Regions from separate parts of the Streptomyces sp. NPDC006450 genome, predicted to be linked through region 2. Evidence: riboswitches for the same ligand, from Rfam matches in the RefSeq annotation. Region 2 holds a riboswitch; the other holds the start of a gene.

Region 1 (11,775 bases), on a different contig from region 2:
CGCTGATCGGAGCGGGGCTGTCGGAGGGCGGAGCTAGTCTGGCCGTATGACGGACGCGGACGAGAGGCCGCCGGCCGGGCTGAGCGCCGACGAGGCGGCCGTACTGGCCTACGAAGGCCGCACCTGGCCCGGCCCGGGCGCCAAGGAGCGGGCCATAAGGGAGGGACTGGGGATGCCCCCGGTCCGGTACTACCAGCTGCTCAACGCGCTGATGGACGACCCCAGGGCACTTCAGCACGCCCCGGGCACCGTGAACCGCCTGCGGCGCATCCGCGAGGCCCAGCGCGCGAGGCGGTAGCGGCGGGCCGCGGCGGCGGTGGCAGCGGGGACCGGCGCCGTGGTCGGTGCCGTGTCCTGCACAGCCGTCGGTTCCGGGGCCCGGTGCCATGCGCGGGGCACGCGCCGTAGCCGTGGCCCGGCGGGCCCGTTAGGGTCGAGCGTATGGGGAGCCATCCGCACGATCTGCCGATGCCCGTCACCACCGCCGGACGGGAGGGACTCGAAGCCCTCCTGCGCGCACCGCGCCGCTCCGTCGTCGCCCTGGACTTCGACGGCACCCTCGCCGACATCGTTCCCGACCCGGACCAGGCACGGGCCCACTCCGGAGCCGTCCCCGCGCTCGCCGCCCTCGCCCCCGAGGTCGGCTCCGTCGCGGTCGTCACCGGCAGGCCGGCCGGGGTCGCCGTCCGCTACGGGGGCTTCGCCGGGGTCCCGGGACTCGAACACCTCGTGGTGCTCGGGCACTACGGGGCCGAGCGCTGGGACGCAGTGAGCGGCATCGTGCACGCTCCGGCCGAGCATGCGGGAGTCGCGGCGGTCCGGGCGGAGCTGCCCGGGTTCCTGGACGCGATCGGCGCGTGGCGCGGAACCTGGATCGAGGAGAAGGGCCAGGCGCTGGCCGTCCACACCCGCCGCGCGGCAGACCCGGAAGCGGCCTTCGAGGCCCTGCGGGAGCCCTTGGCGGGGCTGGCGGCCCGGCACGGCCTGATGGTCGAACCGGGCCGGGCCGTACTGGAGCTGCGGCCGCCGGGAATGGACAAGGGCGTCGCCCTCACGGAGTACCTCGCGGAGGTGGGGGCACAGGCCGTGCTCTACGCCGGGGACGACCTCGGGGACCTCGCGGCGTACTCGGCGGTGGAGAAGCTGCGGGCCGGGGGCATGCCGGGGCTGCTGGTGTGCAGTGGCTCCGCGGAGGTTCCGGAACTCGCCGCCCGTGCGGACCTGACGCTGTCCGGTCCGTCGGAGGTCGTCGCCTTCCTGGCGGCGCTGGCCGCGGCGCTGGGCGCAGCCGCTCCTTCGTGACGCGCCGCCCGCACCGCTGCCCCGGGGAACGGGCGAAGGGCGGGCGGGGACTTCGCCCCGCGCCGCGGTGCGGTCAGGTGCGCAGGGCGTCCAGCTGGGACGTGAGCCACTGGGTCGGGGGGAGTGCCGTGGCGGCCACCGCCAGCCGCTTCGTGCGGTCCGCGCGCTCCGCCGCCGGCATGGAGAGGGCCGCGTGCAGGGCCTCCGCCGTGGCCGTCACGTCGTACGGGCTCACCGTCAGCGCATCCGCCCGGAGCTCCTCGTACGCCCCCGCCCCGGTGGACAGCACCAGCGCGCACCCCGCCTCCGACACCACAGGGATCTCCTTCGCGACGAGGTTCATGCCGTCCCGTACGGGATTGACCAGTGCCACGTCCGCCAGCCGGTACGCCGCCAGCGACCGCGCGAAGTCGTCCTCGACGGAGACCAGTACCGGCTGCCAGTCGGCCGTGCCGAACTCCGTGTTGACCGCCGCCGCCAGCTCCCCCACCGACTCGGTGTACTCCCGGTACACCGCAAGGTCCTGCCGGGACGGGTACGCGGAGGCCAGGTGGACCACCCGCTCCCGCCACTCGGGGTGGGTGACCAGCAGTTCCCGGTACGCCAGCAGCCCCCGCAGGATGTTCTTCGACAACTCCGTGCGGTCCACGCGGACGATCGTCTTCAGCCCGCCGACCTCCGCCCGCAGCGCCGCCAGCTTGTCGTCCACCTCCGGCCGGTGGGCGAGCGCGCGCAGCTCGTCCCCGTCCACGCCGAGGGGGTAGGCGTTCACTTCGGTGAACCGGCGCTCCACGGGCCCGGTACCGGTGCCGGCCGCCTTGCGGTGCCACACCCCGCGCTCCGGGCTTCCGGCAGGGTAGTGCGCCTGCGCGATACCGCTCACGTCGTCGAAGTTCGCCGCGTTGGTGAAGTTGTACGCCCACTCCCACGTGTGGAAGCCGAGGCGGTCGGCCCCGAGCATCCCCCACACCAGCTGGGTCCGGACGTCGTCCGGGAGCATGCGCAGGAAGTCCGTGGACGCCCACGGCGTGTGCGTGAAGTGGCCGATCCGCAGGTCGGGGCGCAGCTCCCGGAGCATTCCCGGGGCCAGGGCCAGGTGGTAGTCCTGGATCAGGACCGTCGCGCCCTCGGCCGCCTCCTCCGCCAGGGCCGCCGCGAAGGCCTCGTTGTACGCGACGTAGCAGTCCCAGCGGCGACGGAACTCCGCGTCGAAGACCGGCTCGCGCGGGATCTCGTACAGGTGGTGGTGGAGGAACCACAGCACCGAGTTCGCGATGCCGTTGTACGCGCCGTCGTACACCTCGGGGTCGATCGCCAGCATGCGTACGCCGGGCTCGGAGACCCCGCGCCGCACCGCCTCCCGGTCCGCGTCGGACAGGGCCGCGCAGATCCACAGCGCCCCCGGCTGTTCGGCGAGCGCGGTGGAGAGGCCGGAGACGAGCCCGCCCCCGCCGCGGCGGGCACTGAGCGTGCCGTCCGCGGCGAGGGCGTACGAGAGGGGGCCGCGATTCGCGGCGACGAGCACCTGGGAAGCCATGCGGCGAACCTAGCCCGCCTCGGCGCCGGTCAAACGTCGGCGCCTGCGCGTCCGCCGGACCGAGAGGAAGACCACACCGCCGAGTGCCGTGGGCGTGGCGCCTGCCGTACCCGTCAGCCCAAGGGCCCGGCCGTCGGAGCCGGTGTCGGCCGGGTTCCCGCCCGGGGAGTCCTTGAAGCCGTCCCCCGCGTCCACGGGCAGCGGTCGCGGCTGGGCCGGGACGATCGGGGTGCTACGCCACACGACGGCGTGCGTACTCCTCGATGTCCAGCATCGGCGGCCGCTCCTCGGTGTCCACGGCGTAGGTGTGCGGCACGAACCCCTGCGGGCCGCGCTCGAACTGCGTCAGCTCGGGGCGCACGAGGTGCCCGCGCGAGAGCCGTACCTGCGCCGTGCGGTAGATCGCGGCGGCCATCCGCCCCAGCGCCTGGCCGTCCTGGTGCCGGTGCAGCCGGACGCCCACGTCCACCTGGGCCAGGGCGTCCAGCCCGGCCGTGTGCAGCGCGTCCACCAGCAGGCCCAGCTCGACCCCGTAGCCCACGGGGAACGGCAGCCGCTCCAGCAGTTCGCGGCGTACGGCGTACTCGCCGCCCAGCGGCTGGACGAAGCCGGCCAGCTGCGGCCAGTGGAGGTTGAGCAGCGGGCGGGCCACCAGCTCGGTCACCCGGCCGCCCTGGCCGTGGGCCTTGGCGGAGGCCGGGGCGGCCGGGTCGCTGAACTCCGGGCCGAGGGGGCGGTCGTACATGGCCTTGACGAACCGCACCTCCGGATCGGTCAGCAGCGGGCCGACGATCCCGGAGACGAAGGAGGCCGAGAAATCGCGCAGGTCGGCGTCCACGAAGCAGACGATGTCCCCGGTGGTGACCAGCAGCGAACGCCACAGCACCTCGCCCTTGCCGGGCAGCGCCGGGATCCGCGGCAGGACCTCGTCACGGTGCACCACCCGGGCCCCCGCCTTGGCCGCGACCTCCGCGGTGCGGTCCGTGGAACCCGAGTCGATCACGACGAGCTCGTCCACCAGGGGCACCGGCAGGCCCTCGATCAGATCGCGCCGGATCACCTCGACGATCTCGCCGACCGTCGCCTCCTCGTTCAGCGCCGGCAGCACCACGCTCACCGTGGTGCCCGCTGCCCGCTTGGCGGAAAGCAGCTGGCCGAGCGGTCGGTCGGCGGCTGACCAGGAGCGGTCTGCCAGCCAGCGCTCCACCTCTTCCAGCACCTTCAGCACTCCTTGGTTCTTCACTGGTTTGGACCGAAATATGATCCATCTCGCGGTTCGGACGGCTGTCTCAACCACCCGGGCCTTCGGTTACAGTCTTGAACAACGCGAAGGTCCACCGCATGCCGGGGGTCCCCGCGTACAAACGCACCGGCGCGCCATAGAGCGCGTGTGCCGGTGCCATACCGCTCATCCAGAGGGGCAGAGGGACACGGCCCGTTGAAGCCCCGGCAACCCTCCAGTCGGTTCTCGCGATCGCGCACACCAGCGCCGCCAGCGAGGTCCCCGGCTAGGGAAGGTGCCAATTCCGTCTCATGGCGAAGTGCGCCATGGGGAAGATGAGGAGAAAGGGCCTCGCCATCATGGCTGCACAGTCTGTCGCAACCTCTGCCGAAACCGTCGAGAACAACGCGTCCGGCACCTCTGTCGATCTCGGTCCCGCCACCGGCCTTTCCTGTCGTGAGTGCGGTACCCGCTTCGAGCTCGGCCCGATCTTCGCCTGCGCCGAGTGCTTCGGACCGCTCGAAGTCGCCTACGAGCTGCCCCTGGGCGACCCGGAGGCCCTGCGCGCCGCCATCGAGGCCGGCCCGAACAACATCTGGCGCTACGCGCCGCTGCTGCCCGTCCCCGCGGACGTGGCCTCCAAGCCGAGCCTGAACCCCGGCTTCACCAAGCTCGTGGACGCGGCCAACCTGGCCAAGGAGCTCGGCGTCACCGGCAAGCTGTACGTCAAGGACGACTCCGGCAACCCGACGCACTCCTTCAAGGACCGCGTCGTGGCCATCGCCGTCGAGGCCGCCCGCGCCTTCGGCTTCACCACCCTCTCCTGCTCCTCCACCGGCAACCTGGCCGGCGCCGTCGGCGCCGCGGCCGCCCGCGCCGGCTTCCGCTCCTGCGTGTTCATCCCGCACGACCTGGAGCAGGGCAAGGTCGTCATGGCCGGTGTCTACGGTGGCGACCTGGTCGGCATCGAGGGCAACTACGACGACGTCAACCGCTTCTGCTCGGAGCTCATCGGCGACCCGCTGGGCGAGGGCTGGGGCTTCGTCAACGTCAACCTGCGCCCGTACTACGGCGAGGGCTCCAAGACCCTGGCGTACGAGATCTGCGAGCAGCTCGGCTGGCAGCTGCCCGACCAGATCGTCATCCCGATCGCGTCCGGCTCGCAGCTCACGAAGATCGACAAGGGTCTGCAGGAGCTCGTCAAGCTCGGCCTCGTCGAGGACAAGCCGTACAAGATCTTCGGCGCCCAGGCCGAGGGCTGCTCGCCCGTCTCGACGGCCTTCAAGGCCGGCCACGAGGTGGTCCGCCCGCAGAAGCCGAACACCATCGCCAAGTCGCTGGCCATCGGCAACCCGGCGGACGGTCCGTACGTCCTGGACATCGCGCGCCGCACCGGCGGCTACGTCGAGGACGTCAACGACACCCAGGTCGTCGAGGCCATCAAGCTCCTCGCCCAGACCGAGGGCATCTTCGCCGAGACCGCGGGCGGCGTGACCGTCGGCGTGACGAAGAAGCTCATCGAGAACGGGCAGCTCGACCCGACGCTGACCACCGTGGTCCTGAACACCGGTGACGGTCTCAAGACCCTGGAGGCGGTGGCCGAAGGTGGTGGCCAGACCGCCACCATCCGCCCGAGCCTGGACGCGTTCCGCGCCGCAAACCTGGCCTAGGGGGCATCCGGCGCATCAGGGCCGGATCAGCCTCCTTCTCTCTCTCCCTGCACACCGGAAAGGCAGTAGCGCCATGAGCGTCAACGTCCGCATCCCCACCATCCTGCGCACCTACACCGGCGGCCAGGCCGAGGTCCCCGCCGAGGGCGCGACCCTCGAAGAGGTCATCCAGTCACTGGAGGCCAGCCACCCCGGCATCGCCGCGCGCGTCCTCGACGACCAGGGCAAGCTGCGCCGCTTCGTCAACGTCTACGTCAACGACGACGACGTGCGCTTCGAGGGCGGGCTGCAGACGTCCACGCCGGACGGCGCGGGCATCTCGATCATCCCCGCCGTCGCGGGCGGCTGCTGAGGCGCGCGCGGCCTTCGCAAGACCACGCAGTAACTGAATTGCCCCCTCCGTTACCAAACGGAGGGGGCAATTCTGCTTGGTTGGGCGCGGTAGAGTTGGGGAAGTCCCCTCCGCTGTTCTTGCCCGCCGCATATGAACGGGCCGCGAGAGGGTTGACATTGAGTCAACATGCAAGTGCGCTATGGGTCCTTGGTGGGTTTTGTCCGGCCCGAGTTGCCCTGGAATATTCCGGGTTTTCACCCTATTTCAATCTTTTGGCATGTCCAGAATTCTCATCGGAATGACCTGTTGCAGACAGCAGCGGTGCGGATACATTCAGCCCCGGTCGAGGCGTTCCGGCGCAAGTTCTGACCCGGGACCGCGAAGTGCGGTCCTGCGCAAGGGCCAGTAATAGGGGAGTTAGGCATGGCTCAGGGCACCGTCAAGTGGTTCAACGCGGAGAAGGGCTACGGCTTCATCGCGGTCGACGGTGGTGCGGATGTGTTCGTCCACTACAGCGCCATCCAGATGGACGGGTACCGCACCCTTGAAGAGGGTCAGCGGGTCGAGTTCGAGATCTCGCAGGGCCAGAAGGGTCCGCAGGCGGACATGGTCAAGCTCGCCGCCGGCTAGTCCGACCGCGATCGACCACCGACACGTACGGGGCCACGCACAGCGGCCGCGTACGACGGCACAACGGCATGTGTACGAGGGGCCCACATCCTGGACACGGGATGCGGGCCCCTCGTGCGTGGCGGCGCCGGCGGCCTTGCGGCGCCTGGGTGTTCCTCGCGGGTTGCCCGAAGCAGCTTGCACTCGGGGGGGTCGAGTGCTAATCATTGGCGTTAGCACTCTCCTGGTGAGAGTGCTACTAAACGAGGACCGGGTCGGTGAGGCCCGCAGGGTCCGGTGGGAAGGAACCGCCGGGCACGCAGGCCGTCCGTCGCGGGCGCGGGCGCGGTCCGGGAGCAATCCACCGCTGTCCGGGAGGACCACTTCAGATGGCCAAGATCATTGCGTTCGACGAGGAGGCCCGCCGCGGCCTCGAGCGTGGGATGAACCAGCTCGCCGACGCCGTCAAGGTCACCCTTGGCCCCAAGGGTCGCAACGTCGTCCTTGAGAAGAAGTGGGGCGCCCCCACGATCACCAACGATGGTGTCTCCATCGCCAAGGAGATCGAGCTCGAGGACCCGTACGAGAAGATCGGCGCCGAGCTGGTCAAGGAAGTCGCCAAGAAGACGGACGACGTCGCCGGCGACGGTACGACCACCGCCACCGTTCTCGCCCAGGCGCTCGTCCGCGAGGGCCTGCGCAACGTGGCCGCCGGTGCGAACCCGATGGCCCTCAAGCGCGGTATCGAGAAGGCCGTCGAGGCCGTCTCCGCCGCCCTGCTGGCGCAGGCCAAGGATGTCGAGACCAAGGAGCAGATCGCTTCGACGGCCTCCATCTCCGCCGCCGACACCCAGATCGGCGAGCTCATCGCCGAGGCCATGGACAAGGTCGGCAAGGAAGGCGTCATCACGGTCGAGGAGTCGCAGACCTTCGGCCTGGAGCTCGAGCTCACCGAGGGCATGCGCTTCGACAAGGGCTACATCTCGGCGTACTTCGCCACCGACATGGAGCGCATGGAGTCGTCCCTCGACGACCCGTACATCCTGATCGTCAACTCCAAGATCGGCTCGGTCAAGGACCTGCTGCCGCTCCTGGAGAAGGTCATGCAGTCCGGCAAGCCGCTGCTGATCATCGCCGAGGACGTCGAGGGCGAGGCGCTCTCCACCCTCGTCGTCAACAAGATCCGCGGCACCTTCAAGTCCGTCGCCGTCAAGGCCCCGGGCTTCGGCGACCGCCGCAAGGCCATGCTCGGCGACATCGCCATCCTCACGGGCGGCACGGTCATCTCCGAGGAGGTCGGCCTCAAGCTCGAGAACGCCGGTCTCGACCTGCTCGGCCGCGCCCGCAAGGTCGTCATCACCAAGGACGAGACCACCATCGTCGACGGTGCCGGTGACAGCGACCAGGTCCAGGGTCGCGTCAACCAGATCCGCGCCGAGATCGAGAACTCCGACTCGGACTACGACCGCGAGAAGCTGCAGGAGCGCCTGGCGAAGCTCGCCGGCGGTGTTGCGGTCATCAAGGCCGGAGCCGCGACCGAGGTCGAGCTCAAGGAGCGCAAGCACCGCATCGAGGACGCCGTTCGCAACGCGAAGGCGGCCGTCGAAGAGGGCATCGTCGCCGGTGGCGGCGTGGCCCTGCTGCAGGCCTCCTCGGTCTTCGACAAGCTGGAGCTCACCGGCGACGAGGCGACCGGCGCCAACGCCGTCAAGCTCGCGCTGGAGGCCCCGCTCAAGCAGATCGCCGTCAACGGTGGTCTCGAGGGTGGCGTCGTCGTGGAGAAGGTCCGCAACCTGCAGATCGGTTGGGGCCTGAACGCCGCGACCGGCGAGTACGTCGACATGATCGCGTCGGGCATCATCGACCCGGCGAAGGTCACCCGCTCTGCCCTGCAGAACGCGGCGTCGATCGCGGCTCTCTTCCTCACCACCGAGGCCGTCATCGCCGACAAGCCCGAGAAGGCCGGCGCCGCTGCCGGCGGCGGCATGCCGGGCGGCGACATGGACTTCTGATCCACCCCCGGGCTCCGGCCCGAAGGTAGATCGGCTGTTCTTCACGTACCGAGGGCGGCACCCCTTCCTGACGGAGGGGGTGCCGCCCTCGGGCGTTTCCGGCAGTCCTGGAAGGCGGTGGTGTCGATGGCGAAGCCGCCGTACACGTCCAGCCCGTCTTCGTCGCCGCAGCCCTCGACGCAGTGCCCCTGAATCCGCGCCTCGCCCCGGGCCGGCGGCGGGCAGACCGCCGTGCCCGGCCTGTGGGACGGGCCGCCGTGGCCCTGCGAGCTTTGGTTGACTGCTGGCATGACTGATGTGTTCGTCAAGATCTGCGGGCTCAAGACCGCGCACGACGTCGAGGTGGCCGTGGCCGCCGGAGCCGATGCCGTCGGCTTCGTCTTCGCGCCCGGGAGCCCGCGTACGGTCGATGCCGCCACCGCGCGGGCGCTGGCCGCGGGGGTGCCGGACGGGGTGCTCACCGTAGGGGTGTTCCGGGGGCAGTCCGTCGCCGAGGTGCGGCGGTTCGCGGAGGAGAGCGGCGTACGGGGCGTGCAGCTGCACGGCGAGGAGGGCCCGGAGGACTTCGCGGCGCTGCGCGCCGAGGGCCGCACCCTGCTGCGGGCGACGGCGCAGCACGTGGAGCGCTGCGGGGAGTACGGCGAGGACATGCTGCTCCTCGACGCCCCGGACCCCGGCTCCGGCAAGCCGTGGAACTGGGGTTCGCCGGAGTTCGACGCCCCCGCGGGCCGCTGGCTCCTGGCGGGCGGGCTGACACCGGCCAACGTGGGCGAGGCCGTCACGGTCACCGGCGCGTGGGGCGTGGACGTGTCCAGCGGCGTGGAGAGCGAGCGCGGGGTCAAGTCCCCGGACCTCATCCGCGCCTTCATCGCGGCCGCCCGGGGCGCGAGGCCCCGCCGGGGCTGAGGGGCGGAGCCGGTCTCTTCAGCCACCGGGCATGGGTGACGCGGTCCGGGTGCTTTCAGCCGTCCGGCGTTCGAGGACGGACCGGGGTCCGGGGCTGAGCCCCAGGGTGGTCCGGGCGCAGCCCGGTACTTCTCCCAGCCCGTCCGGGAATGGAGGACCGGGTCCGGGCAGCGCCCGGGTCCGGGCAGCGCCGGGGCCGGGCGTGTGGATCCGCTGCGCCGTCCGGCCGCTCACCGCAGGTGTCGCCGCGGATCGGGGCCCGCGGAGTGGTCGGCTGTGCGACGGCCCATCGCCCCGCATCGAAAGGTGGTATCCGGTGAACCGAGTACGGTTCCTCGCCGCGGTCGTCCCGTCCCTGCTGGTGGCCGCGCTCGCCGGAGCCGTCGCGGCCGCGCCGGCCGCGGCCGATCCGCTGCCGAAGCCCCCGCAGCCCGTCCCGCACTGCTTCGGATCCGACGGGACGGACCTCAACGAGCTCTACGACGTCACGCTGCGCATCGTGGGTCCGCCCGCCTGCCGTGAGATCTACGCCAAGGAGAAGTGGGTCCGGACCGCGCCCGGCTGGACCACGGCGGCCGGCGCCGGGGTGGCGGTCTATCCGGAGGGCTACGTGCCGTCCCGTCCCGATCCGATCGACGACTTCGACTCCAAGTTCGTCAGCGCCACCTTCGTCCTCGACATCGGCACACCGCAGGAGAAGCGCCGGACGTTCAAGAAGAAGGAGATTCTGCGGACCGGGTTCTTCGACGCGGACGGGCATCCGTTCTCGGCCGTCGTCTCGCCGCCCTTCAAGGCGCCGGACCTCGGCCCGCACACCCAAACCGTCTTCTTCACCCTGAAGGCCGAGCACTGTGACGGCCTCGGGACGGTCACGGAGGACAACTGCCTGCCGGGCGGCACCTTCGACTACACGGGCGACGTCCCCGTCACCGTGATCCCGAGGCCCGACCGCTAGGCCGTCAGGCGAGCGAGTCGATCCACGATCCAGCGCTCCAGGCGGCGCCCCTCCGAGGCCATCAGCTCCGGATCGCGGAAGGTGTTCGTGAGCAGCGAGACGCCCTGGTACGAGGCGATCAGGGCGACCGCGAGCTCGCGCGCGTCGGAGGTCCGGCCCAGCGTGAGGAACTGCTGCTCGGCCCAGTCGAGCAGCACCCGCATGACCTGGGCGAGGGACCGGTCGAGCTCGTCGTCGCGCTTATCCAGCTCGGAGGCGAGCGAGCCGGTGGGGGCAGCCGTAGCGGGCGGTGAGCTCGCGCTGCTCGACCCAGCCGGAGAGGAGGGCCTTGAGGCGGTCCGGCCGTCGAGCGGATCCTCGGCCGGGCCGGTTGCCGGGCCGGTTGCCCGGAGGGGTGAGGACGGGGCGAAGGGCGGGCAGTGCGGGCCTTCCGGCCCTCCGGCGGCGGACGTAGGTCCCTGTCCGTGGGCCTTCCGCCCCGGGGAGACTGCGCAGCATGGACACTCTGGATTCGGTGATCGTCAACGTCAACGATCACCTCTGGACCTACCTGCTGATTCCGCTGGTGGTCGGTGCGGGCCTGTACTTCACGGTCCGGTCCCGGGGTGTGCAGCTGCGCCTGCTTCCCGAGATGTTCCGGGTGGTGAAGGAGAAGACCCCGCCGCGCGCCGACGGCCGCAAGCAGGTCTCGTCCTTCGGCGCCTTCACGATCTCCGCCGCCGCGCGCGTCGGTACCGGCAACATCGCCGGTGTCGCCGCCGCCATCACCCTGGGCGGCGCGGGCGCCGTCTTCTGGATGTGGATGATGGCGCTGATCGGCGCCGCCTCCGCCTTCGTGGAATCGGCCCTCGCCCAGCTCTACAAGGTGCGCAATGCCACCGGCGCCTACCGGGGCGGCCCGGCGTACTACATGCAGCGGGCGCTCGGTAGACGCTGGCTCGGGGTGCTCTTCGCGGTGACGATCACCGTCACCTTCGGCTTCGTCTTCAACGCCGTGCAGTCCCACACCATCACCGCCGTCGCCTCCGGCTCACTGGCCGACGCGGACGGGTCGAACTGGTTCGGCCCCTCGCTCGGAGTGCTGCTGGCGGCCCTGCTGGGCCTGACCGTCTTCGGCGGGGTCAAGCGGATCTCGTCCGTCACCACCGTCCTGGTGCCGGTGATGGCGATCGTCTACCTGCTGCTCGGCGCGGCGGTGGTCCTCCTCAACGTCACCGAGTTCCCCCGG
Region 2 (11,775 bases):
ACGATCTACCTGATCAAGTAGCGAACACGTCGCCGGGCCCGACCCGGCACTCCATCCAGACACACCGACGCAGAAGATCCTGACACCGGGGTAATCCGTGAAAAAGCTCTCCGCACGACGACGCCATCCGCTGGCGGCGGTCGTCGTTCTACTCTTCGCGCTGGCGGTTACCGGGGGGCTGTACTCCGCCTTCGCGCCCGCGGGCAATGCGAAGGCCGACGAAACCGTCCAGTCCCTCGCCATCGAGGAGGGCCAGAAGCTCTACGCCGTCGGCTGCGCAAGCTGCCACGGTACCGGCGGTCAGGGTTCCTCTGACGGCCCCAGCCTGGTAGGCGTCGGCTCCGCTGCCGTCGACTTCCAGGTGATGACGGGCCGTATGCCCGCCCAGCAGCCCGGCGCCCAGGTGCCGAAGAAGCCCGTCATCTACACCCAGGCGCAGACCGACCAGCTCGCCGCGTACATCGCGTCCCTCGGAGCCGGCCCGATCGTGCCGACCGAGAAGCAGTACGACCCGGCGGGTGCCGACATCGCCAAGGGTGGTGAGCTGTTCCGCAACAACTGCGCGCAGTGCCACAACTTCACGGGCGAGGGCGGCGCGCTGACGAACGGCAAGTACGCCCCCAACCTTGAGGGTGTCTCGCCGAAGCACGTCTACGAGGCCATGCTCACCGGCCCGCAGAACATGCCCTCCTTCCCCGACAGCACCATGCCGGAGAAGCAGAAGAAGGACATCATCGCGTACATCCAGCACGTCAACGGCGACAAGTCGACCAGCCCCGGTGGCCTCAAGCTCGGTGGCCTCGGCCCCGTCTCCGAGGGTCTCTTCGGCTGGATCTTCGGGCTGGGTGCGCTGATCGCTGTCGCCGTCTGGGTCGCGGCCCACACCGCTAAGGCCAAGAAGTCATGAGTAGCCAAGACATTCCCGAAGAGAAGCACCTGCCGAGCGAGCAGGGCGACGCGCACCACGGTGCCGTGGCAGTGGCGGACGACCCGTTCGCCGACCCCGGCCTGCCGGTTCACCGGCCGCGGATCCAGGACATCGACGAGCGGGCCGCGAAGCGCTCCGAGCGCACGGTGGCCTTCCTGTTCACCCTGTCGATGCTGGCCACGATCGGCTTCATCGCCTCGTTCGTGATCCTGCCGGTCGACAAGATCGTCTACATCTTCCCCATCGGGAAGGTGAGCGCTCTGAACTTCGCCCTGGGCGTGAGCCTCGGCGCGGCCCTCTTCTGCATCGGCGCGGGCGCGGTCCACTGGGCCCGCACCCTGATGTCCGACGTGGAGGTCGCCGCCGAGCGCCACGAGATCGCGGCCCCGCCGGAGGTCAAGGCGCAGGTCCTGCAGGACTTCGCGGACGGCGCGCGCGAGTCGGCCATCGGCCGCCGCCCGCTCATCCGCAACACGATGCTCGGTGCGCTGGCCCTGCTGCCGCTCTCCGCCGTCGTGATCCTGCGCGACCTGGGCCCGCTGCCCGAGGACAAGCTGCGCAAGACCATCTGGGCGAGGGGCAAGATGCTCATCAACCAGAACACGATGGAGCCGCTTCGTCCCGAGGACATCGTCGTCGGTTCGCTGACCTTCGCCATGCCGGAAGGCCTGGAGGAGGACGCGCACGACTTCCAGGTGCAGATCGCCAAGGCCGCCCTGATGATCGTCCGCATCCAGCCGGAGGACATCAAGGACAAGAAGGAACTGGAGTGGTCCCACGACGGGATCGTGGCCTACTCCAAGATCTGCACCCACGTCGGCTGCCCGATCAGCCTGTACGAGCAGCAGTCGCACCACGTGCTCTGCCCGTGCCACCAGTCCACCTTCGACCTCTCCGACGGCGCCCGAGTCATCTTCGGCCCGGCTGGTCACGCGCTCCCGCAGCTGCGGATCGGCGTCAATGACGAAGGTTTCCTCGAGGCGCTCGGCGACTTCGAAGAGCCCGTCGGTCCCTCTTTCTGGGAGCGCGGATGAGCACTGCCACCGAAACCAAAGAACGCAAGGCTCCGGCCGGCGAGCGTGTAGCCGACTGGGCCGACGGCCGGCTGGGCATCTACAGCCTCGCCAAGGCCAACATGCGCAAGATCTTCCCGGACCACTGGTCCTTCATGCTGGGCGAGATCTGCCTCTACAGCTTCATCATCCTCATCCTCACGGGTGTGTACCTGACGCTGTTCTTCCACCCGAGCATGAACGAAGTGCACTACGACGGCTCGTACATCCCCATGCAGGGTGTGCAGATGTCGGAGGCCTTCCGCTCGACTCTGGAAATCAGCTTCGACGTCCGCGGCGGTCTGCTGATCCGGCAGATCCACCACTGGTCGGCGCTGATCTTCATCGCGGCGATGCTCGTGCACATGATGCGCGTGTTCTTCACCGGCGCGTTCCGCAAGCCGCGTGAGGTCAACTGGGTCTTCGGCTTCCTGCTGCTGGTCCTCGGCATGTTCACCGGTTTCACCGGTTACTCCCTGCCGGACGACCTGCTCTCGGGCACCGGTGTCCGCTTCATGGAAGGCGCGATGCTGTCCGTGCCGATCGTGGGCACGTACCTGTCGTTCTTCTTCTTCGGCGGGGAGTTCCCCGGCGGCGACTTCGTGGGCCGGCTCTACTCGGTGCACATCCTGCTGCTGCCCGGCATCATGATGGGCCTGCTGGTGGCCCACCTGATCCTGGTCTTCTACCACAAGCACACCCAGTTCGCGGGCCCCGGCAAGACCGAGAAGAACGTCGTCGGCATGCCGCTGCTCCCGGTCTACATGGCCAAGGCCGGAGGCTTCTTCTTCCTGGTCTTCGGCGTCATCGCGCTGATCGCGGGCATCGCCTCGATCAACCCGATCTGGGCGCTGGGCCCGTACCGTCCGGACCACGTGTCCACCGGTGCGCAGCCCGACTGGTACATGGGCTTCTCCGAGGGTCTGATCCGTGCCATGCCGGGCTGGGAGATCAACCTGTGGGGCCACACCCTGGCCCTGGGCGTCTTCATCCCGTTCACGATCTTCCCGCTGGTCCTGGCCACGATCGCGGTCTACCCGTTCATCGAGTCCTGGGTCACCGGGGACAAGCGCGAGCACCACATCCTGGACCGCCCGCGCAACGCCCCGACCCGTACGGGCTTCGGTGTGGCATGGCTGACGTGGTACGTCATCCTGCTGATCGCCGGTGGAAACGACATGTTCGCGCAGTACTTCCACCTGTCGATCAACGCGATCACGTGGTTCGCCCGCATCGGCTTCTTCGTCGGTCCGGTCATCGCCTTCGTCATCACCAAGCGGATCTGCCTCGGCCTCCAGCGCCGGGACCGGGACAAGGTGCTGCACGGTCGCGAGACCGGCATCATCAAGCGCCTGCCGCACGGTGAGTTCGTCGAGGTCCACGAGCCGCTCTCGCAGGGCAAGCTGCACACGCTCACCTCGTACGACCAGTACGAGCCCGCCGAGATCGGCCCCACGGTCGACGAGAACGGTGTCGAGCGCAAGGTGAAGCCGCTGGAGAAGCTCCGCGCCAAGCTGAGCAAGGGCTACTACGGGGAGAACAACCAGATCCCGAAGCCCACGGTCGAGGAGTACAAGGAGATCCAGAGCGGCCACGGCCACCACTGACCTCCCGCATCACGGCTTCACACGCTTCAAGATCCGCGCAGTACGCACCACGCACTACGCATGACTGCTTGAGGGACTGATTTCGGTCAGTCCTGGTGTCGCCACGGCGAGAGCCCCGTCCAGCGTCTGGACGGGGCTCTTTGCCGTCCCCGGGGCTGGATAGGCTGAAGCCCTTCCCATTCCACGTGGAATCCTTCACGAGCAGCAGGAGCGGACCATGAACCTGGTGACCCCGGCAGGCGGCGACAGCGTGGCGGCCCGCGGCTGGCCGGGCCTTCTGGACGCCCTGCTGAGCGGCCGTGACCTCGGCGCCGACGACACGGCCTGGGCCATGGACCGGATCATGCGCGGGGAGGCCACCGACGCGCAGATCGCCGGCTTCGCCGTCGCGCTGCGGGCCAAGGGGGAGACCGTCTCCGAGATCAACGGCCTGGTCCGCGCCATGTACGAACACGCCAACCTGATCGAGGTGCCGGGCCGGACGGTGGACATCGTCGGCACCGGTGGCGACGGGGCCAAGACGGTCAACATCTCCACGATGTCGGCCGTCGTCGTGGCCGGTACGGGCGCCAAGGTCGTCAAGCACGGCAACCGCGCCGCGTCCTCCGCGAGCGGCTCCTCGGACGTCCTGGAGAAGCTGGGCGTCAACCTCGACCTCACCCCCGCGCGGGTCGTGGAGGTGGCCGAGGAAGCCGGCATCACCTTCTGCTTCGCGGTCAAGTTCCACCCCGCGCTGCGGCACGTGGCGGCGGCCCGCAGGGAGCTGGGCATCCGGACCACCTTCAACTTCCTCGGCCCGCTGACCAACCCGGCGCGGGTCCGGGCACAGGCCACCGGTGTGGCCGACGCGCGCGTGGCACCGATCGTCGCGGGCGTCCTGGCGGAGCGGGGTTCCTCGGCGCTGGTCTTCCGCGGTGACGACGGGCTCGACGAGCTCACCACCACGGCGACCTCCCGGGTCTGGTGGGTCCGCGACGGCGAGGTCAGGGAGCAGGGCTTCGACCCCCGCGACATCGGCATCCCGCTGGTGGAGGTCTCCGCCCTGGCCGGCGCGGACGCCTCGTTCAACGCGGACGTCGCCCGCCGCCTCCTGGCCGGCGAGACCGGCCCCGTGCGCGACGCGGTGCTCCTGAACGCGGCGGCGGCCCTGGTCGCGCTGGACCCGGGCACGGGCACCCTGGAGGAGCAGCTCGCCGGCGGTGTCGTACGGGCGGCGGAGTCGGTGGACTCGGGCGCGGCCCGGGCGGCGCTGGCGCGCTGGGTGGCGGCGAGCAACGCGTAGCCGCCGCGCCGCGTAGCCGCTGCCATGCGTAGCTCCTGCGCCCTTCGGCCGTCCTGACGGGATCCGGCCAAGATCCAGCACTGACCCCGGTCCGCCATGTGGACCGGGGTCTTGCGTTCGGAAGATCGTGTGGCAGGATGCTCCTCAGGTCACGAGTGACAGCGTTTAGGCCCCGGCTTGCTGTCCGGCAACCCTCCTTCCGTGGCGGGGTGCCCCGGGTGATGACCAGGTCGTAGGCAGTGAGGTCTACGGCAAGCGCGGATCCCTCGACACCAGGGGTCCTGGTCTCTCGAGGAGCTTTTCCGTGAGCAAGCGAATGCGATAGGGCGAGTCCGCCCCTTCTTCACCCCCCGGAACAGGGTCACTTCCGCGTACCCGCACACCTGCGTACGCCGGCCGATCCGCACTCCGGGGCACTCCCGTACCCCGAACGGCCGCAGCGCCGTATCCGCGTACGGGCACACCGAAGCCATTGCGACCTGCCTGCCGGGAGATACCGCCATGTCCGCAACCCTGAACGCCGCCGCTGCCGCCGCCGTCACCCCTGGGGCCGAGGGCCCTGCCTGTGCCGAACCGCTGCCGGTCCTCGGCCGTGACGTCACCGTCCCGCTCGTCACCGGCGGCGAAGTCACCTACGCCGCCCTCGACTACGCGGCCAGCGCCCCCGCACTGCAGCGGGTCTGGGACGACGTGGCCGCGTACGCCCCGTACTACGGCAGCGTCCACCGCGGCGCCGGGTACCTCTCGCAGCTCTCCACCGACCTGTTCGAGCAGAGCCGGGTCACGGTCGCCGAGTTCCTCGACTGCCGACCCTCCGACCAGGTGATCTTCACCCGGTCCACCACCGACTCCCTCAACCTGCTCGCCGCCGTGCTCCCGGCCGACTGCCAGGTCTTCGTCTTCGAGACCGAGCACCACGCCTCGCTGCTCCCGTGGACGAACGCCCAGGTCACCTACCTCAACGCCCCCCGCACCCCGGACGAGGCCGTCGCCACCCTGGAGCGCGCCCTCGCCGACCGCGACCCCTACGGCCCGGCGCTGGTCTGCGTCACCGGAGCCTCCAACGTCACCGGCGAGCTGTGGCCCGTCAGGGAACTCGCCGCCGCCGCGCACGCCCACGGCGCCCGCATCGTCCTGGACGCCGCCCAGCTGGCCCCGCACCACCCCGTCTCGGTCCAGGACCTCGACGTGGACTGGGTCGCCTTCTCCGGCCACAAGCTCTACGCACCCTTCGGCTCGGGCGTGCTCGCCGGCCGCGCGGACTGGCTCCAGGAGGCGGACCCGTACCTCGCCGGCGGCGGTGCCTCGCGCAAGGTGACGCGACGCGTCGGCGGGGAGGATGCCGGCGGCGTGGACGTCGAGTGGCACACCACCGCGGCCCGCCACGAGGCCGGCTCGCCGAACGTCATCGGCGTCTACTCCATCGCCTCCGCCTGCAAGGCGCTGAAGGAGGCCGGCTTCGAGAGCCTCGTCGCCCGCGAGCGGCACCTCATCGCCAAGGTCCGCGAAGGCCTCGCCGGGGTCCCGGCGGTCCGCGTCCTGTCCCTCTTCGGCGACGAGGCCCCCCGGGTCGGCGTCATCTCCTTCGTGGTGGACGGCTGGAACAGCTCGCACTTCGCGGCCGCGCTCTCCGCCGAGTACGGCATCGGCGTCCGCGACGGCCTGTTCTGCGCCCACCCGCTGGTCCGCACCCTGCTCGGCAGCGAGCCCCAGGCCCAGGGCGAGTGCGGAGCCCCGGAGGCGGCCCCGGGCGAGCGGTCCCTGAACGCGATCCGCGTCAGCTTCGGCGCCGGCACCCCCGACGAGCACGTGGACCGCTTCGTCCGCGCGGTCGGGGAACTCGTCACGGACGGCGCCAAGTGGCAGTACCGCACCGAAGAGGGCCGCTGCGTCCCGGCGGTCTGACGGGCTGCGGCATGCCCACGGGGCCCGGTACCCACCGTCCGTGAATCCGTCGGACACCCGCTGGAGGGTGGGTGCCTCCCGGTCGGCCGGAGCCTACGCGTCGAGACCGATCGCGAAGGCCGCTTCCAGGTCGTGCTGGGAGTACGTGCGGAACGCCACGTGCGTGTCCGTCGCCTCGACGCCCGGGATCTTGCTGATGCGGCCGGGGATGATGTCGGCGAGGTCCTCGTGCCGGGACACCCGGACCAGTGCGATGAGGTCGTACGTACCGGTGACCGAGTAGACCTCGCTGACGCTTTCCAGCGCGGCGATGGCCTCGGCGATCTCGGGGATCCGGTCCACGCTGGTCTTGATGAGCACGAGTGCGGTGATCACGGTTGGCTGTCTCCCTCGCCTACTGTCACTGGTCGACCCACTCTAGTCCCACCCCGGTAGCGGGCCCACGCGTAGAGGAAGCCGACCGAGAAGCCCACCACGTGGGCCAGGTAGGCGACTCCGGGGCCGCTCGCCGCGCGGTGGGCGGCCAGCCACTGCAGGCCGAACCAGAACATCAGCACGATCCACGCCGGGAACCGCAGGGGCAGGAAGAAGAGGAACGGGAACAGGCTCGTCACGCGGGCCTTGGGGAAGAGGTACAGGAAGGCGCCGAGGACCGCGGAGATCGCCCCGGAGGCTCCGACCAGGGTCTGGTCCGAGGAGGCGTAGGCCGCCGCGTAGGCCGCCAGGGCCAGGTAGCCCGTACAGACGTAGAAGCAGAGGAACCCGGCCCGGCCCATGCGGCGCTCCGTCATCGCCCCGAAGACGTAGAGGAAGAGCATGTTGCCCAGCAGGTGCAGCCAGCTCCCGTGCACGAACAGGGCCGTCAGCGGAGTGAGCAGGGCCCGGCCCGAGCCGGTGAACAGTTGGTCGGGGACCACGCCCCAGCGCCGGAAGTACGCCGTGCCCGTGGTCAGGAGCTGATCACCCGTCCCGTAGACCGGGTTCAGCCCCGACGCCGGACTCAGTACGAACACCACGCAGCAGCCGGCGATCAGCGCGTGGGTGACCACCGGGCCCCGGGCGGCCTCGCGTACGGCCTGCCACCTTACGATCATGCGATCGAGCATGACCCAGCCGAGCCCACCAGCGGGTGCGGCAGGCCGTAGGGTTACGAGCTACGTACGCACGCGGTACCCGTGACGACACGGGCGTGTGCGCCGCGTGCGGCACGTACACCATAGAAGGATAGAAGGAGAGAGCGGCCTGATGACGGTTCCCCTGCCGACCGACACCACCCGGTGGCGCTGCACCCTGTGCGGCAACCTCACGCGTTTCGACGTCACCCGTTCGTCGAAGGTCGTGGAGTACGTCCACCTGGACCTCGCCGGGGAGCCCAAGGTCGAGGAGCGCGAGGTGGTCAATGAGACCATCGAGTCGGTGCGCTGCCGCTGGTGCAACGCGGTGGACCAGATCGAGCTCGTCGACAGGCCGGGCGCGGACTCCTAAGGAGCCCCGCCCACAGGTGAATGACGGTAGGGGTGACGGATTGTGGAGCCAGCAAGCGGCGCTGAGCCGGCCGACGCGGCCGGCGACGCCGCGGAGGTGCTCGACCGCCCGCTGCCGGAAGGCGTGCGGCGCCGGGTCGTCGCACTCGTCTCCGACGCCTTCGGCGGGCTGACGGTCGCGGACCTGCCGGCGCAGTTGCGCCAGTACGCCCGTTTCACCCCGACGAGGCGCGCCAAGTTCGCGGGCAACGCCATGGCCACGGCCGTGGAGAGCGACCCCGTCTTCCGGGGCCGGGTCGCCGAGAAGCTCCGCGAGGCGCAGGCCGACCTGGCCTCCGCGCTGGAGTCGGGCGCGCCGCCCGCCGCCGCCGATCCGCTGGACGTGGCGGCCGCCGCGTACGTCCTGCGGCCGGCCGGCTGGGTCAAACTGGTCGCCGCCGCGGGCGAGGAGGCGCAGCGCGCCGACGCCGAGCGGGTCGACGGGGAGACGCGCCGCGAGATGGAGCGGCTCCGCGAGGAGCTGGCCCACGTACGGGAACTGCAGCGCACGGGCGTCGACCAGGTGCGGGCCGAGCTGGACGCGGCGCGCAAGGAAGCGGAATCGCTTCAGCGCAAGCTGCGCAGTGCCCTCAGCGACGTCAAGCGGGGCGACGCGGCCCTGCGCAAGATCAACGCGGAGGTCGACGGCATCCGCGCCGAGGCGGCCGCCCAGGTGACCACCGCGGAGAGCGAGACCCGGCGGCTCAAGTCCCGCCTCGCGGAGGTCGAATCGGCGCTGGAGACCTCGCGCCGGGCCACCCGCGAGGGGCGCAGCATCGAGGACATGCGGCTGCGGCTGCTGCTGGACACCGTGCTGGACGCGGCCGCGGGACTGCGCCGGGAGCTCGCGCTGCCGCCGGTCTCCACGCGGCCCGCCGACACGGTGGAGGCGGTGGAACCCGGCCGGATGACCCCGAAGGACATCGCGGCGCGCGCCCTGTCGGAGACCGACCCGGCGCTGCTGGACCAGCTGCTGGCGCTGCCCCAGGCCCATCTGGTGGTGGACGGCTACAACGTCACCAAGACCGGCTACCCGACGATGCCGCTGGAGAAGCAGCGCCTGCGGCTGCTGGGCGGGCTGTCGATGCTCGCCGCGCAGACGGGCGCCGAGATGACCTGTGTCTTCGACGGGGCGGAGCTGGCGGCCCCCGTGCTGCTCGCGCCGCCGCGCGGGGTGCGGGTGCTGTTCTCCAAGGCCGGGGTGACGGCGGACGAGCTGATCCGCCAGCTGGTGCGCGCCGAACCGGCGGGCCGTCCGGTGGTGGTGGTCTCCACCGACCGCGAGGTCGCCGACGGGGTCGCCAAGGCCGGGGCGCGGCCGGTGGCGTCCGCATTGTTGCTGAAGCGGCTTTCGCGCGTTTCGTAACTGGTGTGCCCAATGCCGGAATTGGCAGGGCCTCGCGGGAACGTACCGTCAAGTCACCGGCACAGAGCGTGCGCTGTAGGTAAAGAACCTGGTCGGACAGCGAGTTTTTTGCCGACAGGATTTGAACTGATCACAGAAGGGTCACTAGGGTCAGTCAAACCTTCGTGCGGTAGTTCACTCATTCGGGGTGGCAGCGAAGGTGTCGCCGAGTCTGTAGGACGGATTGCGTTCTTCGGCGGCTCTAGGAAGAAGGAGCTCGCCTTCGTGGCGTCCCACCGTCGACCCAAGCAGCCGACCCGCATGCGCACGACCGTGCTCGGCGTCACCGCGGCAGCCGCCGTGGTCCTCTCGGGGCAGGCCGCCAACGCCGCCCCCGCCAAGCCGAGCAAGGACGAGGTCAAGGCCAAGGTCGACGCCCTCTACGAAGAGGCGGAGCAGGCCACCGAGAAGTTCAACGGGGCCAAGGAGCGCCAGGACAAGCTCGAGACCGAGATCGGGCAGCTCCAGGACCAGGTCGCCCGCGGCCAGCAGGACCTCAACGCGCTGCGCGGCACGCTCGGTTCGATGGCCAGCGCCCAGTACCGCAGCGGCGGCATCGACCAGTCCCTCGCGCTCTTCCTCTCGGCCGACCCGGACAACTACCTCGACAAGGCCTCCACCCTGGAGCAGCTGAGCGGTCAGCAGGTCGAAGCGGTCCAGAAGATCCAGGCCAAGCAGCGCACGCTCGCGCAGCAGCGCCAGGAGGCCGCCGGCAAGCTCACCGACCTCGAAGCCACCCGCAAGGAGCTGGGCGAGAAGAAGAAGGCCTCCTCCGACAAGCTCGCCGAGGCCCAGGCGCTCCTCAACACCCTGACCGCCCAGGAGCGGGCCGCGATCAAGGACGAGGACAGCCGCGCCAGCCGCAGCGCGGGCCAGCGCGTCCCCAACCTCGGCAACGTGAAGCCCTCCGGCCGGGCCGGCGCCGCCCTCGCGGCCGCCCAGACCAAGATCGGCAGCGCGTACATATCCGGGCACGAGGGCCCCAACTCGTTCGACTGCTCGGGTCTGACCCAGTGGGCGTACAAGCAGGCCAACGTTTCGATATCGCGCACCACCTTCACGCAGATCAACGACGGCACCCGGATCGGCAAGAGCCAGCTCCAGCCGGGCGACCTGGTGTTCTTCTACGGCGACCTCCACCACGTCGGCCTGTACGCGGGCGGCAACCAGGTGCTGCACGCCTCGAACCCGCGCGGCGGCGTCAAGTACGAATCGATCAACAACATGCCCTTCCAGTTCGGCGTGCGCGTGGGCTGACGCCCCCCCGCCCAGGGTCCGACCGGACGCGCCGCACACCGCCCATCCGGGCGAATTCCGCAGCCCCGCTCCGACCACACGCCCCGCCGGTGACCTGCGTCTCCGACGGGGCGTCACTGTGCGTGCCCTCCGGAGGTCGTTGGCCGGTGCCCTCCCGCGCGGCTACTGTCTGCCAGCGCGGAACCCCGGCACACGGCCGTCCACGGAGGGCGGACCCGGGTCCCGCTCAGCAGGAGGGAGCGGTTTCACGTGGCGTCCCATCGCCGGTCCGGGCCCAGCGCCCTCGACCGGAACACCAAGGTCACCGTCCTCACCGCCGCGGCGGCGGGGGCAGCGGCTCTCATGTCGGGCGCACCCGCCGGTGCGGCCCCCGGCCTCCCGCAGGAGCCCTCGGCGGGCACCCGCGCCCAGGTCGACCGGCTCTTCGAAGAGGCCGAACAGGCCACCGAGCGCTTCAACCAGGCGGGCGAGCGCGCCGGCCGGCTCCGCGCCGAAGTCGACCAGATCCAGGACGCGGTGGCCCGCGGTCAGGACCGCATCAACACCATGCGCGGGGTGCTCGGCGCCTACGCCGGAGCCCAGTACCGGGCCGGTGGCATCGACCCCGCCGTCGAGCTGATGCTCTCCGACGACCCGGACGACTACCTCGCCAAGGCCGCCGCCCTCGACCGGCTGTCCGGCCGCCAGGCCCGCCAGCTCGACGAACTGCGCTCCGAGCAGCGCAGGCTCGGCCAGGAACGCCGGGAGGCCTCCCGCAAGCTCTCCGAACTCGACGCCCTGCGCGCCGACGTGGCGAAGGAGAAGCGCGCCGTCACC

Evidence for each region. Region 2 has a riboswitch for S-adenosylmethionine ahead of ABZY57_RS08355 (aminotransferase class V-fold PLP-dependent enzyme). Riboswitches for the same ligand answer to the same signal wherever they lie in the genome.
Region 1: another riboswitch for S-adenosylmethionine. It lies ahead of thrC (threonine synthase); the one in region 2 lies ahead of ABZY57_RS08355 (aminotransferase class V-fold PLP-dependent enzyme).

The regions. Positions count from the first base shown of each region.
Region 1 covers NZ_JBEXPT010000008.1:82,857-94,631, forward strand. Annotated here, with positions in the region: gene ABZY57_RS05605 (extracellular solute-binding protein) at 1-6, shown strand, start outside; gene ABZY57_RS05610 (DUF3263 domain-containing protein) at 47-298, shown strand; gene otsB (trehalose-phosphatase) at 442-1,302, shown strand; gene ABZY57_RS05620 (trehalose-6-phosphate synthase) at 1,376-2,839, opposite strand; gene ABZY57_RS05625 (hypothetical protein) at 2,849-3,082, opposite strand; gene ABZY57_RS05630 (glucosyl-3-phosphoglycerate synthase) at 3,072-4,058, opposite strand; SAM riboswitch class I at 4,245-4,403, shown strand; gene thrC (threonine synthase) at 4,397-5,731, shown strand; gene ABZY57_RS05640 (MoaD/ThiS family protein) at 5,805-6,083, shown strand; gene ABZY57_RS05645 (cold-shock protein) at 6,489-6,695, shown strand; gene groL (chaperonin GroEL) at 7,064-8,686, shown strand; gene ABZY57_RS05655 (phosphoribosylanthranilate isomerase) at 8,975-9,592, shown strand; gene ABZY57_RS05660 (hypothetical protein) at 9,909-10,547, shown strand; gene ABZY57_RS05665 (hypothetical protein) at 10,544-10,750, opposite strand; gene ABZY57_RS05670 (alanine/glycine:cation symporter family protein) at 11,044-11,775, shown strand, end outside.
Region 2 covers NZ_JBEXPT010000015.1:12,341-24,115, reverse strand. Annotated here, with positions in the region: gene ABZY57_RS08380 (heme-copper oxidase subunit III) at 1-21, shown strand, start outside; gene ABZY57_RS08375 (c-type cytochrome) at 98-907, shown strand; gene ABZY57_RS08370 (Rieske 2Fe-2S domain-containing protein) at 904-1,962, shown strand; gene ABZY57_RS08365 (cytochrome bc complex cytochrome b subunit) at 1,959-3,587, shown strand; gene trpD (anthranilate phosphoribosyltransferase) at 3,805-4,869, shown strand; SAM riboswitch class IV at 5,017-5,133, shown strand; gene ABZY57_RS08355 (aminotransferase class V-fold PLP-dependent enzyme) at 5,371-6,774, shown strand; gene ABZY57_RS08350 (Lrp/AsnC ligand binding domain-containing protein) at 6,868-7,149, opposite strand; gene ABZY57_RS08345 (rhomboid family intramembrane serine protease) at 7,146-7,880, opposite strand; gene ABZY57_RS08340 (hypothetical protein) at 8,020-8,259, shown strand; gene ABZY57_RS08335 (NYN domain-containing protein) at 8,299-9,663, shown strand; gene ABZY57_RS08330 (NlpC/P60 family protein) at 9,928-10,959, shown strand; gene ABZY57_RS08325 (NlpC/P60 family protein) at 11,209-11,775, shown strand, end outside.